One region of the Paenibacillus kribbensis genome, then DNA from elsewhere that is predicted to be linked to it. Evidence: riboswitches for the same ligand, from Rfam matches in the RefSeq annotation. Region 1 holds a riboswitch; each other region holds the start of a gene.
What was found. Region 1 has a riboswitch for cyclic di-AMP ahead of B4V02_RS25080 (resuscitation-promoting factor). Riboswitches for the same ligand answer to the same signal wherever they lie in the genome.

Region 1 (3,432 bases):
GAGACGTATGATTTTATGTATGCGGCAGTCGGATGGCATCCTGTAGATGCCATTACGATGCAGGAGGGCGACCTGGAGTGGATTGCATCGTTATGCAGTCACAAAAAAGTTGTAGCCATCGGGGAGATTGGTCTGGATTACTATTGGGATACATCACCGAAGGATGTACAGCACCGGGTACTTCGGAATCAAATTGGTCTGGCTCGGGAGCTGAATATGCCCATTGTTGTCCATAACCGGGATGCGCATGAAGATATTATTAAGATTTTACGCGAGGAAAAAGCGAGCGAGGTTGGCGGAGTCATGCACTCCTTCTCCGGAAGCTGGGAGACAGCTAAAATGGTGCTGGATATGGGCTTTCACCTTTCCTTCGGTGGGCCAATTACGTTCAAAAATGCAAAGCAGCCCAAAGAGGTGCTTGCACAGGTTCCGATGGATCGTCTGCTCATTGAAACGGACGCACCTTATCTGACACCTCATCCATTTCGTGGAAAACGAAATGAGGCTGCACATGTGAGACTGGTGGCAGAGGCTGCCGCCCAAATCAAGGGGATCACAGTGGAGGAATTGGTGTCCATAACGACCCAAAATGCCTTGGAACGATTTGACATCAGATGAGAAAGAGAAGAAACCAACCAAAATAATGAGATAGACGGAGCTAATCATGAATTTGTTGCAGGAAACTCGAGAATATTACAATATTTTAACCGAATATTTTGGAAAATGTACTTGAAACCCGCTTTACAACATGCATAGAAACAGGATATCATCTTTTCAGTGAATTGTTGATTTAATGTAAACTCCAACAAGTCATTTCATGAACCAGTCTCGCTGAGTCCCTTTTACAGGGAACGGGGGAACCGGTATGGCTTACTGCAAGTCCGTCAAGCCATATTTCGATTTCTTTCTGGGTCTTCGGGGTGAATGTGAAGGCGACCGCCATGAGCGGTTGACCCAAGCTAGGGCGACTCTCTACGTCCGAACCCGACAGCTAACCCCGTAAGCGTAAACAAGAGAGAAGCCATCTCGTGCATGATTTTTCCGCATATTCACTACATGCTGGAAGCCACGAAAGAGCTCTCTAGTCTCTTTCTCTGGCTTTTTTTGTTTGTGAATAAAAGAAAATCTGTCATCATACTGTGGTTAAACAGGGGAGGACAGCATGCCGCGAAGACGGGTACATGGTGCAGGACAGTCGCATTACGGGCTTGTCTTGTAGAAAATCTGTTATAGTCACGTCAAATCTCAACTATGTCTTACTCTAGACGGCGGGCTATGTAAGGAGGACGGAGGAAATGGGCATTTTCCAAAAAGAGGAGACCCATGAGTCACGCTCATCCAGCATGTCTTACGTATTACGTTGGAAGAAGGAAAATGTGCGCCAGGCTGCTTTGGTCGCTATTTTTCTAATTGCACTAACGATTATGATTTCAATTCTGGTGTACACTCAATCCAAGAAACAGGTCTTTTTTGTCATCAATGGTAAGGCATCTGCGGTAGAAACCCGGGAATCCAAGCTCCAGGATTTGCTCAATGAGCATTCCATCTCACTGCAGCCGCATGATACGATTTCTATGCCGCTGAACGGAGCCATACAGGATGGGGATCGCGTAATCATCAAACGTGCCAATCAAGTTAAAGTGACCTCAGGCAATGAGACGAAAAAGCTGTACACAACAGAAAATACAGTAGAGGGTGCCATTCGCACTTCGGGCTATAAATTATCGTCAAATGACAAGGTTTACCCTGCGCTCGATGCTTCTGTTTCGTCTAACATGGACATAAAAATCGTCCGCGTGAAGAAACAGCAGGTCGAACAGAAGAAACAGGTGCCTTATCAGGTCATCAAAACGTCCGATCCGAGTCTCTATAAGGGCGATAATCGGGTCCTCCAAAGCGGTAAATCAGGTGTTGTCGTCCAGCACGTTCAGAAGGTATACCATGACGGAAAATTGGTATCCAAGCAGCTGGTCAACAAGGAAGTTGCACAGAAGCGTGTGGATAAGATAATTGCGGTAGGAACGAAGAAAAAACCGGTCGTTCTGGCTGCTTCTGTCAGTCCGGAAGATGCCGTTAAGGCAACTCGGGTGAGTTCGGGCAATGCTGTCCGTAAAGCTGGTGTAGATTTTAAATACAGTAAAGTATTGCAGAACGTATCCATGACGGCGTATTCCTCACAGGAGCCGGGTATTGGTACACGTACGGCTTCCGGTACACGTGTCACGGAAGGACGGACCATCGCTGTCGATCCAAGCATCATTCCAATCGGTTGGTGGGTGTACATTGAAGGGGTGGGCTTCCGCCGTGCGGAGGATACCGGTGGCGCCATTAAAGGCCACAAAATCGATGTGTATTATGAGAGTTTGAGCCGGGCTAACCAATTTGGTCGCAAGCACGGTAAAACCGTATATGTAATCGGACCGGTAAAGCCTGAAATCAACTAAAACGGCTTGTGTATGTTCAGGGCAATGCGATAGTATTAACATCATAGTTATGCCATGCTAAGAAGAGGATATCCTCTTCTTATTTTGTTTTCAAAAGCAGGGAAAGATAAATATAGCATGCTGTGTAGCAGTGGAGGGAAACGTAAAATGATCAAGGAAGTGATCGTGGTCGAGGGTCGGGATGATACAGTGGCTATTCGTCGTGCTGTTGAAGCGGACACAATAGAAACTGGCGGCTCTGCCATTAATAAAATGACGCTGCGCAAAATTGCATTGGCGCAGGAGCGGCGGGGTGTCATTATTTTGACTGATCCCGATCATGCAGGAGAGCGCATCCGCAAAATTATCGCCTCCAAGGTACCCGGCTGCAAGCAGGCCTTTATACCCGAGGCGGAAGCGACGCGTAAAGGAGATATTGGGGTGGAGAATGCTTCACCAGAGGCCATCAGACACGCTCTCGCACGAGTACATACGACGGTGGAAGGAGCCGATCCACTGATTGAGTGGGCGGATTTGATTGACGCCGGACTGATCACCCACCCAAATGCTGCTGCACGCCGTATGGCGCTCGGCAATATACTGGGTATTGGCTATTGCAACGGAAAGCAGCTGCATAAACGGCTCGCTGTATTTCAGATCAGCCGTGAGGAATTCGCCAGTGCGCTGGCGCAAATCGAAAGTGAAGGATTGTGATATCCGTATGACAGGGATTCAAGATATAGCAACACCGCGCCGTACGAAGGAAATTATTCAACGGCACGGTTTTTCGTTCAAAAAGAGTTTGGGACAAAATTTTCTGATTGATCAAAATATTCTGAACAAGATCGTGAGTGCTGCCGGATTGGATGACACCAAGGGTGCACTTGAGATCGGTCCCGGAATTGGTGCTTTGACCGAAAAGCTGGCACAATCGGCCAAGGTCGTAACTGCTGTTGAGATTGATCAGCGGCTGCTGCCTATTCTCGAGGAAGTGCTGGCTCCTTACGAG
Region 2 (3,432 bases), 1.2 Mb from region 1:
ACGGATACCTAGCGACCGCAACGAATCCTCATCGGTAGCATCCGCTACAACAGTATGCGTCAGCAGCTCACTCATGCTGTCTACAACGTCCTCATTGCGGTCGATGCCAAGTACCTCGCACCCCATATCCACCAATTGCAAAGCCAGGCTTGAGCCAAACCGTCCCAAGCCAATAACTACAAACTGCTGCGTTTTCATATCTACTCGAAAACTCCCCTATCCTATAATCATTTTGCCTTCCGGATGCCGATATAATTCCTTACCCTTTTTGGGGCCAAGTGCATAAGCCAGCGTGAGCGGTCCGAGTCTACCTGCAAACATCGTCAGAGTAATCACCAGCTTGCCAACAACGGTCAAATCAGGTGTAAGCCCCATCGACAATCCCACCGTTCCAAAGGCAGACACCGTTTCAAACAAAATCATCAGAAAATGATGATCTTCGGTGGCAGACAAAATCATCGTTACCCCAATCACGAACAACAGTCCCAACAGAGTAATGGTCAAAGCCTTGTAAATTCGTGCTTGCGCAAGCCGATACTTGAACAATACAATATCTTCCCGACCTCGCAGCATAGAAAACACCGCTCCAACGAGTAGCGCGAACGTTGTCGTTTTAATCCCGCCACCAGTGGAGCCAGGGGAAGCCCCTATGAACATCAGTATAATGATGAAAAACTGCGTAGCCTGCCGCAGGCTTGCGATATCCAGCGTATTAGCACCAGCGGTACGAGGGGTTACCGACTGGAATAAAGATCCCAGCAGCTTGCCTCCCCAATCGAGCGAGCCTAATGTGTTTGGATTCGTAAACTCGAAAACAAAGATGACAAGGCTACCGACTACAATCAGTGCAGCCGTCATGCTAAGTACCACCTTGGTATGCAAGGTCAGTCTCTGACGTTTGCGATATTCTGCCAGATCCGACATCACCACAAAGCCGATGCCTCCCGAGATAATCAAAAACATAGCGGTAAAATTAACGACGGGATCATATACATAACCTGTCAGGCTGCGAAAGTGACCGAATAAATCGAAACCAGCATTGTTAAACATGGAAATCGCATGCCAGATTCCAAAATAAATCGCCCTGCCTACAGGCATGTCAAAGGACCAGCGAACCGCAAATATCGTAGCGCACACGCCCTCAATGACCAGTGAATACAATAACACCTTACGGATCAAGCCGATGATCCCCTCTACAGAGGTCTGATTCATCGCCTCCTGCAAAATGAGACGCTCCCGCAAGGAGATGCGACGCTTGAACACCAGCGCGATCAGGGTTGCCATGGTCATAAAACCGAGACCGCCGACCTGAATGAGCGCAGCGATCACCACCTGACCGAAGGTTGTAAAAAAAGTCCCCGTGTCCTTAACGACAAGTCCTGTGACACAGGTCGCGGAAGCCGCTGTAAACAAAGCGTCTATAAACGCAAGCGGCTTCCCCGTTGTATTGGAAATCGGCAGCATTAACAATAAACTACCTATAAGTATGATAACGGCAAAGCCCGCAACAAATATCCGCGGTGGAGAAAGCCGAAGCCAGCCGGCATTGGGGTTCATGAATCATCACTTCTCCTACTCCTTAAAACTATAAAAACAGTGATTTAATACGGTGTAAGCCCGCTACGCGGTCCATTTAAATCTGGAGAAGCGTTAGCGATCGGAAGATCAAATGGACCGCGCAGCGTCCTTAACTCAGCAAACTTTTATTTTCACACTTATACACAAAAAAAGACACCGGAAAACCGAGTGCCTGACTGGGTCCCTGTCACAGCCTACGAGGTTAGCTGACGGATTCGGGCAGCACAGTATGCCCTATTCACACGTCCAGTACGAGACCGGCTGTAAAATTCACCCCAGTAACAATGGTTCCCCCGTTTTCCTATGGAAATTCGGCTCAAATGTATGGCGTTACCTATTGATTTTATAGGCATTGCCTCAAGATTATAATCCTTCTGTATCCAGATCACAAAACCGATTTTGTCTAAAAAACGTTAATTTGGCTTTATTTTGCGAATAGGCAGCGTTTAATCGCAGTTTATCTTATTTTATTGAAACTTTAGGGTGCTTTCACTCCATTTTCATGAATATCACAGCTGTGTTGGCGGGAACCTGTGCAGTATGATATCTTTAATGGATGCACTTATTTACAGATTAAGGAGGAAACTCATGAATCCTATCGGGAAACCGGTCGTGCTCTCGGCCAACTTCAAAAGATTAGGCTTGTTGGGCGGGATTGGCCTGATTTGCTTTTTTATCTTTCAATTGCTGATTCCCTCGCTTAGCAATCCAAGTCCAGAATCATTGATGAGCACAGCGACGATCAGCAAACAAGAAGCGGTTAACCACGCATTAGACTTCGCTCGCTCCGAGCTGGGCTATACAGAATCACCGCCAGAAATGCCTGTCGTCACCTATCAGGCTGAAACGGATTTGTACGGTTATTTATCCAGAGAAAAACTGCTTCAACAGTACGACCGTACATGGAAAAAAAGCTACCCTTACGAAACTTTTCGGGTCGATATCCCAGATCCTTCCACGAAGGGAAAATTGCAAATTCATGTGGATTTATCGACTGGCAAAGTCGTTAGCTTTAAACGAATGACCTCCAGTACCAATTACGCACAAGCCGATATTTCTACGGATGAGCAAGCGCGCAGCAGGCTTGTTCGTGCGGCTGAGGGCGACATGACGCTTGAAGCAAAAGAGCAGGCAGCCTCTGTATGGGTCAAGCGCTTTGGCTTTAAGCCGTCGGACTTGAAGCTCGTGACCAACGAAGGGGAGGGTGGATTAAAGTATACCGTGGACGGAAAACAAATCGGCTCCTCGGTACTTACACTGGCGTTTACTTTTGAAGATGGGGATGTTCGCTCGTTTACACAGAGCTTTTCTGCCCCATCGTCCTATACCGATTATGTCAAAAAGCAAACCTACTGGGCCAACTGGATGACCTATGCGGGTTATGCCTTGTTTACCTTCGTATTGGCCGTACTCGCGATTGTCTACGCGTCTCTCACACGACGCCACACTTCCTTTGTACGCGGCATTGTTTTGTCCGTTGTGTATTTTGTTGCTACTATGGCAGGGACCTTGAACATGCTGCCTTTACTGCAAGCAGAAGCAGGCAGCCGGGGAATGCTTATATTTCTCATGGTTTTCCAGGTTGGTGTTTCCTTCGCTATGACCGTAGCACTCTATTTCTCCCTGGTCGGCGGTGACGGGCTTATGCGTCAGGTTGGACTGAATGCATGGCCACGTGCCAAAGAGCCGGGCTACGGGCTGTATGTGCTTCGCAGTATGTATGTTGGTTACCTGTGGGCCTTTATTTTACTTGGAGTACAATCCATTTTGTTCTTTGTACTGGAACGTACCTTCAATACGTTCTCCACAACAGATGCCACGCAATCTCCTTACAATATGGCTTATCCATGGTTA
Region 3 (3,432 bases), 1.4 Mb from region 1:
TCGTCCAGGGACTTGGATTCTCAAAAGGATGCGCAGAGTTGGCACCCGCATAACCGCCCCCGTTCGTCCCCAGATGCTTGATAGATTCCATCGAAGCAATGGGCCCCAAAGCAATCTGCTGCTGTGTTCCGCTCAGCGTCGTAATATCCACCGTAGGCTGCAGCGTCTGTGGTACTTTCAATCCAACCAGCACCAGCGTAAGCACAAAGGCCAGCGGCAGGAAAATCCGTATAATCGACTTGATGAAATCCTGAAAAAAATTGCCCATTCCTTCACCGCGCCGCGTCAATCCTCTCATAAAAGCCGCAGCAACAGCAAAACCGGAAGCCGCCGAAGTGAACATCATCATCGTGACAAACGCCATCTGTGTCAGATACGTAAGTCCGCTTTCTCCGCTATAATGCTGGAGATTCGTATTGGTCATAAAGCTGATTACCGTGTTAAAAGCCAATGACGCTTCCATATTGCCGTTTCCAGCCGGATTCCCGGGAAGCATTCCTTGCAAACGCAGCAGCACATAGCTGATGACCACAAGCACGACATTGGTCGCGAGAAAGCTCATAACATACGTAGTCCAACGCATATTCTCCAGCTTTTTCAAGCCTGCTAGCCTATAAATCAGCTTTTCCGTTCCACCGAAAATTCGATCCGTCCGATTCGGTTCATTTGAGAATACATGATACATATAGGTGCCCACTGGCTTTACCAAGAGCAGCAATATGACAAGCACAATTCCAATTTGCAGCAGCTCCATCGTCTATTCCTCCTTAAAATGCTCCTGCGCATGTGGAACAACAGACCTGACCCAGACCAGCAAGCGAGTGCACACGTTTGCGCCAAACCCGCTACCTGTGATACCGGATCTGCTGTTCCTGCCCGTTTCCTCTTATAGCGATTAAAACTTTTCAGGGTTCAGGAGCGCATAGATTAAATACACCAACACCATAGCCGTGAGCACAAGCACAACAATCATCCTCTTCGCCCTCCCTTAGAGGTCTGCTCATTGCACCAGCGTACAAATAGCAGTATCGCTCCATAACTCACAGCCAGCACGAGCAGCATGTATATATCCATCATGTTCAAGCCCTCCCGTATCAGTCCTCAGATCAATAACTATGTTATAAGCGCTTATCCGTTCAGCAGAAAACCCACCTCTCCGTTCAATGTGTAGATCACATGATCCGCTCCTAATCCCCGATAAATTCCTTGTGGATTACAGCCGTGCGTGATGACATAGATCAAATCCGATGTCAGTGGCCGGCATATTTGCAGGAAACGGCAAGTCAGATTCATACTGTTTTCGAACAAATACACGCTACCAATTTCTTTTTTGGGAAAATTCCATTTTCCCGCTTGCATCGTATTGATGCGCACAATGTGCTCCACACCCATTTTTTTGAGCTGTCGTTCCTCCTGAGCGCTATTGGTGAGTACCGCAAACGCCAGTTTTTTGAACATAAGCAATTTCACAAAACTTCTGCCCGCTTCATTCGGTGCAGTGACGATAATTAACCGACCTTCCATCAGTAGCTCCTCTCCCGGTATAAAAAGACAACAAAAAGAAGCCAAAGGAAAAAGGCTTTCCTCCGGCTTCTTACATATCCATGATAAAATAAACCATGGCTGCACACGGCGGTTTGTTGCCTCTCCCTGTACGCTTACGAGGTTAGCTGTCGGATTTGGACGTGAGAGTCGCCCTATTTCCGGCACTTGGCCGGAAAATTCACCCCATGAGATTACGGCTTCCAAAGCCGTATACATCCCGATTGGTTCCCCCGCTTTTGCAACTGCAAAATTCAGCGATTAGACAATTCGTTGCTGCTTCATTCTTGTTAATTTGAAATTACGTCTTGAATCATACACCCGTGCAAGGAGCACTGTAAAGCTCACCAACGGGGTTATAAATCGTCCTTTTAAGCATAGAAGATCAATAATAACGCTTACAATACGACTATGCTTCTCCCAGCTCCTTTAATCTCGGTTTTTCATACCTTTTCGAAAATGAAAGGCATGTCAATATTGGCGTAAGGAGAGCAGTTTTGTCCTTTTTTTGTAAAAGCGAAAGAAAATGTGCTATATACACCAGATAAACGCCGATTGAACCTGCTTTTACGCTGAGAAACGCCGCAATTCGCTCCATTTGCAGCGCAATTTGCCGTTTTGAACAAAATACGATTTTACAGTATTAAGAAAACTCATTACATCTATTGTAGGCTTGCAACCTTTCATAAAATTGCTTACGATTTAATTGTAGAATATCGAATTAGGAGGGATACCATGACCGTTTATGAATATGGTGCCAAAACCCTGCAAGGAAAAGAAATCCCGTTATCCATATATGAAGGGAAAGTTCTGCTCATCGTGAACACAGCCAGTAAATGCGGGCTAACTCCCCAATATAAAGCGCTACAGGAGCTATACGACCAGTATCATGAGCATGGGCTCGAAATTTTGGGATTTCCCAGCAACCAATTTGCCAAGCAAGAGCCGGGTTCCAGCGAGGAGATTTCGGAGTTTTGCCAGATCAACTACGGAGTTTCCTTTCCGATGTTTGCCAAGACAGATGTCAACGGTGATCAGGCACACCCTTTATTTCGCTACCTTACCCAAACAGCTCCAGGCGTATTAGGCTCCAAAGCGATCAAGTGGAATTTTACGAAATTTTTAATCACACGCGAAGGTAACGTATTTAAGCGCTATGCACCACAAACAACTCCGGATAAGCTGGCAGGAGATATTGAAAAGCTTTTGCAGGAAAAATAAGATTCGATTAAAACAAAAAAGCATCCCTTCACACAAAACGTGTCAGGATGCTTTTTTTATTTTTGCTATTTGTAACCGTATCTTCCATATAATGCGGTCGAGAGGACTCGAACCTCCACGGGCGTACGCCCACTACCCCCTCAAGATAGCGTGTCTGCCATTCCACCACGACCGCAAATCATAATGTTTTGAGGCAACAGATTTATTATACTCCCTTAGCTTATATTTGTAAACCAAAATTTAATAATTATTTATTATGTTATGTTAAATAACATATAAGAGCTATAAAAATATTTAATTTGACATTTTAGCAAAATAAATGTGAATATATATTACATAATACTTTAAGTATTCAAATAAACTCAACTTATATGTTAAATAATATAACACAATATTTCGATTCAAGGAGGCGAACCACCCTGCACAAAGGCAACCGCTTGCTAAATTACGCATTATTGTTGGACCCTTCCCTACCCGTCGGCGGCTTCACCCGTTCTTATGGATTGGAGGAACGATTCCATAACGGACGCTTGACCTGTATGCAAGACCTGGAACATTACATGCGGAATGACTTGTATCCTCAATTCACAACGCTTGACGGTATGGCGATCAAAAGCCTGTATGTCGCCATTCAACAGGAGGATGGTTGGCGTATCGCCCTTATTGATA
Region 4 (3,432 bases), 110 kb from region 1:
CGTCAGGTCGGAATAAAAAAAATGGATCGCATCATGCGCACTTACGTCCAGACGTACCGTTTCAAACATCCGTCATCACAGGATTTTCAACGTATCGTTGAGAGAGTCACCGGACGCTCATGGAGCCACTATTTTGAACAATATGTATATGACGGCCAGATGGCGGACTTCTCGGTGGATCGCATCACGAACCACAAGCTGGAGAAAGGATATGAAGCGGTCGTGACGCTGAGCAAAAAAGGTGCGGATTATCCCAAAATCCCCGTTCAATTTACCTTCAAGGATGGGACAACGATATTCAAGGCCTGGGACGGGGCGGGTAAAAGCACAACTTATCGGCTCAAGAGCGCCTCTCCCGTTTCATACGTGACCGTTGATCCGCTATATACCATTGCGCTGGAGAACAAGCATATCAACAATAGCCTGAAGGCCGAACTGAACGAAAGGCAGCAAACTCGTTGGAGCATAAGTGTAACCAAGCTGTTGGAGACACTGCTTGGAAGTCTGTCATGGTGAGGTGTCTATAGATGCGGACGGTTATAAAAGAAGGCTGGGCGCTTGTGCGCATACAATTTTATATTGTCATTATTCTGTTTCTGTATCAGCTGCTGTGGGGAATATTTCTCTACAGGCTGGTGCAATCCGCCGTAATCCCGCTACTGCTGCGCTACCCCGATCAGGGGCATAACGAGTTGGGCAAGACCTTGTTCTGGATGGAAAGCCAAATTGCCCTCATGGACAACCGGGAAGTGCATATATACTTGTGGGTACTACTGGGAGCGACGGTGCTGCGTATGCTGATCACTCCCTTCATTAGAGCCGGAATATATCAAAGTCTGCATACCTATGCGACCGAGCCGCAAAGCCTGTCCTTCTTCCGTGGAATGAAACGCCATGGCTTGTCATCGCTGCTTTATTACATCATTGAGCTGGGACTATTACTGCTTCCCGCTATCTGGGTGATGCCGAGGCTCTACCCTATTGTAGCAGGAGCGCTACAATCTCCCTCTTACCTTCTGCATATGTTGCCATATGCCATCGGATGGATCGCATATGGCTGGTTCATCCGGCAGTGCATCCTGTACATGCAGTTGGGCACCGTCGGTGGTCACGCCATACTGTCGTCCTTGCTCGCCTTTTTTCGCCAGATCGTCCCAGCTATTGGCATATCATTTTTGCTGGGTGCTTGTGTGCTGCTTGTCTTCGCTCTATTCGGCACCGTAGCAATGATTTGGACGGGTATGCTGGCACTCATTCTCCAGCAATCGTATCATTTTGTTACCAGTCTGGTCAGACTGTGGCACATCAGCTCTCAATACCGGCTGTGGCATACCGATATTTCCAGCAGAAGCTGAGCTCTGTCGAAAAATCTCTGTTCATTCCTACACAAACGGCACCTAACTGCATACTTTTAACAAAATCTGTTCCTGAGATATCAGGGACAGATTTTTTTTGTAACTTTTTGCGATGAAACATTTGCCAAAGCCAGCGGACTTTGTTACAATAGTCGCAGTGAACTGATAGTAACAACTTTGTAATCTTTATTGTAACCTTTATCTCAAAAGCTCGTTATAGTGAATACGCTCTCCAAGGTGCACATCATAAGTTAAGCCTAATTCCTGGCACCTGGGAAGCGGGGGAACCAGTTTGGGTGAATTGATCTCGCAACAGAGTGGTCATAGGGGAACCTTCTACCGAATCCTTAAGCTAACCTCGCAGGCATTGGAAGGGGTATATTTTTTTTGAAGAAGAAGCTAACGATCGCAGCCATGGGTCTTGCCATTGCCTTTACATCTTTTACATTCGGTGGCGGCAGTGCATATGCAGACTCTAAGATGGACCAGATCATCCAAGATGCCAAAGGAACAAGCTACAGAAGCGGAGGCACTACACTCGAAGGATTCGATTGCTCCGGCTTCACAATGTATGTATTTAACAAACTGGGAATTAAACTGCCGCATCAATCTGGTTCACAATTCAAAATGGGATCTTCCGTATCCCGCGATGAAATGAGACCTGGAGATCTGGTGTTCTTTAACACAACAGGAAGAGGCATTTCCCATGTAGGTATCTTCGTAGGTGAAGGGAAATTCGCTCACTCCTCGTCTTCACGTGGTGTAGTAGTTAGCTCACTGAACGAAAATTATTATGCTAACCGTTATGTCGGTGCAAAAAGAATCATGAGCACTGACGCTTACCACGCCGTAGCTTCTGAAACTCCTGATGACGACAATGTAGAATAACTGACGCATAGCAAGCTAACCTTAGCCGCAATTTGATTCTGGCCGGAATCGAATTGCGGTTTTTTATGTCCCCAACATCAGCAATGATTATGATTACTAACGAACTGACATCTCAAAAGGTTTCAATTTTAGCGAACGAGAAAGTAAACACGCTTGCCATTCCTCTGTAACTTGTCTACAATCTGTTGTTAACAGTTTAAGTACCTGTAAAAGGAGGATGTGAAGACATGCCTGCCTCAATATCTAACTTTCGGATCGTACCGATGGACGAGCATCAGGCAGCTGCAATCTGTGAATGGCGCTATGATCCACCCTACAATATCTACGGCTGGCTGCCCTGGGAACAAATGAAGGCGCTGGAAGTCGAATTTGGGAATCCCACACTTCGCCAAGAGCAATATGTTGCCGTATTGGATGAGGAGGGCAAGCTGACGGGATTTGCGCAATATTTCCCTATGGTTGGTGTAACCCGGCTGGGTCTTGGAATGCATCCCGACAGATGCGGACAAGGCAGGGGTTCCGATTTTGTCCGTGCGATTGCTGAGGAAGCCAGACGGCGCAATCCGCAGAATGAAATTGATCTGGAGGTGCTCACCTGGAATGAGCGCGCCATCCGGGCCTACAAGGCAGCTGGATTTGAGCTTACAGATACCTATGAACGACTGACTCCGGATGGCAAAAAGCCATTTTATTGTATGGTATATCAGCCCGACCACCAGAGCCAGGCTCTATGATAAAAGCGCCTTCGGCATACAACTTCTCTGTTGTATAGCGAAGGCGCTTTTATCATCATCCAGCAGATCATTACTGACTTAATGACTGCATGCTTAATGACTGCTACGCATTTTCTCAAAAGCTTCATTATATTGTTGGGCTTCCTTAATATCCACGGCCATAATACCGCCATCATCCCATGAGGTCAAACGCAAAGTCACGGTCTTGTAATCAATCGTAATAAACGGATGATGATTGAATGCTTCAGATATAGCAGCAACCTCATCCACGAATGCAATCCCTTTCATAAAACTGGAAAAATTATATTTCCGAACGATCCAACGTCCTTCCTCCAGTTCCCAGCCCTCCAATTTCTCCAGATGTGCTTCAATCTCTTCTTGTGTAAAAGGCATATTACGACTCCTCCCCATTTATACGGAAGCCTTTCAGCCGCTTATGCGGCCAAAACTACAAT

Region 2: linked by a shared signal. The riboswitch ahead of B4V02_RS04965 (TrkH family potassium uptake protein) and the one ahead of B4V02_RS25080 (resuscitation-promoting factor) in region 1 are both predicted to bind cyclic di-AMP.
Region 3: linked by a shared signal. The riboswitch ahead of B4V02_RS18665 (hypothetical protein) and the one ahead of B4V02_RS25080 (resuscitation-promoting factor) in region 1 are both predicted to bind cyclic di-AMP.
Region 4: linked by a shared signal. The riboswitch ahead of B4V02_RS24690 (C40 family peptidase) and the one ahead of B4V02_RS25080 (resuscitation-promoting factor) in region 1 are both predicted to bind cyclic di-AMP.

What each region holds. Positions count from the first base shown of each region.
Region 1 covers NZ_CP020028.1:5,624,344-5,627,775, reverse strand. The annotation lists gene B4V02_RS25085 (TatD family hydrolase) at 1-618, shown strand, start outside; cyclic di-AMP (ydaO/yuaA leader) riboswitch at 820-1,021, shown strand; gene B4V02_RS25080 (resuscitation-promoting factor) at 1,296-2,444, shown strand; gene rnmV (ribonuclease M5) at 2,592-3,137, shown strand; gene rsmA (16S rRNA (adenine(1518)-N(6)/adenine(1519)-N(6))-dimethyltransferase RsmA) at 3,145-3,432, shown strand, end outside.
Region 2 covers NZ_CP020028.1:1,080,858-1,084,289, reverse strand. The annotation lists gene B4V02_RS04970 (potassium channel family protein) at 1-198, opposite strand, end outside; gene B4V02_RS04965 (TrkH family potassium uptake protein) at 217-1,557, opposite strand; cyclic di-AMP (ydaO/yuaA leader) riboswitch at 1,756-1,905, opposite strand; gene B4V02_RS04955 (CPBP family intramembrane glutamic endopeptidase) at 2,167-3,432, shown strand, end outside.
Region 3 covers NZ_CP020028.1:4,193,983-4,197,414, forward strand. The annotation lists gene kdpA (potassium-transporting ATPase subunit KdpA) at 1-754, opposite strand, end outside; gene kdpF (K(+)-transporting ATPase subunit F) at 896-973, opposite strand; gene B4V02_RS18665 (hypothetical protein) at 1,129-1,524, opposite strand; cyclic di-AMP (ydaO/yuaA leader) riboswitch at 1,640-1,812, opposite strand; gene B4V02_RS18670 (glutathione peroxidase) at 2,278-2,763, shown strand; tRNA gene B4V02_RS18675 (tRNA-Leu) at 2,856-2,938, opposite strand; gene B4V02_RS18680 (urease accessory protein UreF) at 3,201-3,432, shown strand, end outside.
Region 4 covers NZ_CP020028.1:5,516,322-5,519,753, forward strand. The annotation lists gene B4V02_RS24680 (M1 family metallopeptidase) at 1-516, shown strand, start outside; gene B4V02_RS24685 (hypothetical protein) at 528-1,355, shown strand; cyclic di-AMP (ydaO/yuaA leader) riboswitch at 1,600-1,737, shown strand; gene B4V02_RS24690 (C40 family peptidase) at 1,743-2,243, shown strand; gene B4V02_RS24695 (GNAT family N-acetyltransferase) at 2,471-2,977, shown strand; gene B4V02_RS24700 (4a-hydroxytetrahydrobiopterin dehydratase) at 3,071-3,370, opposite strand.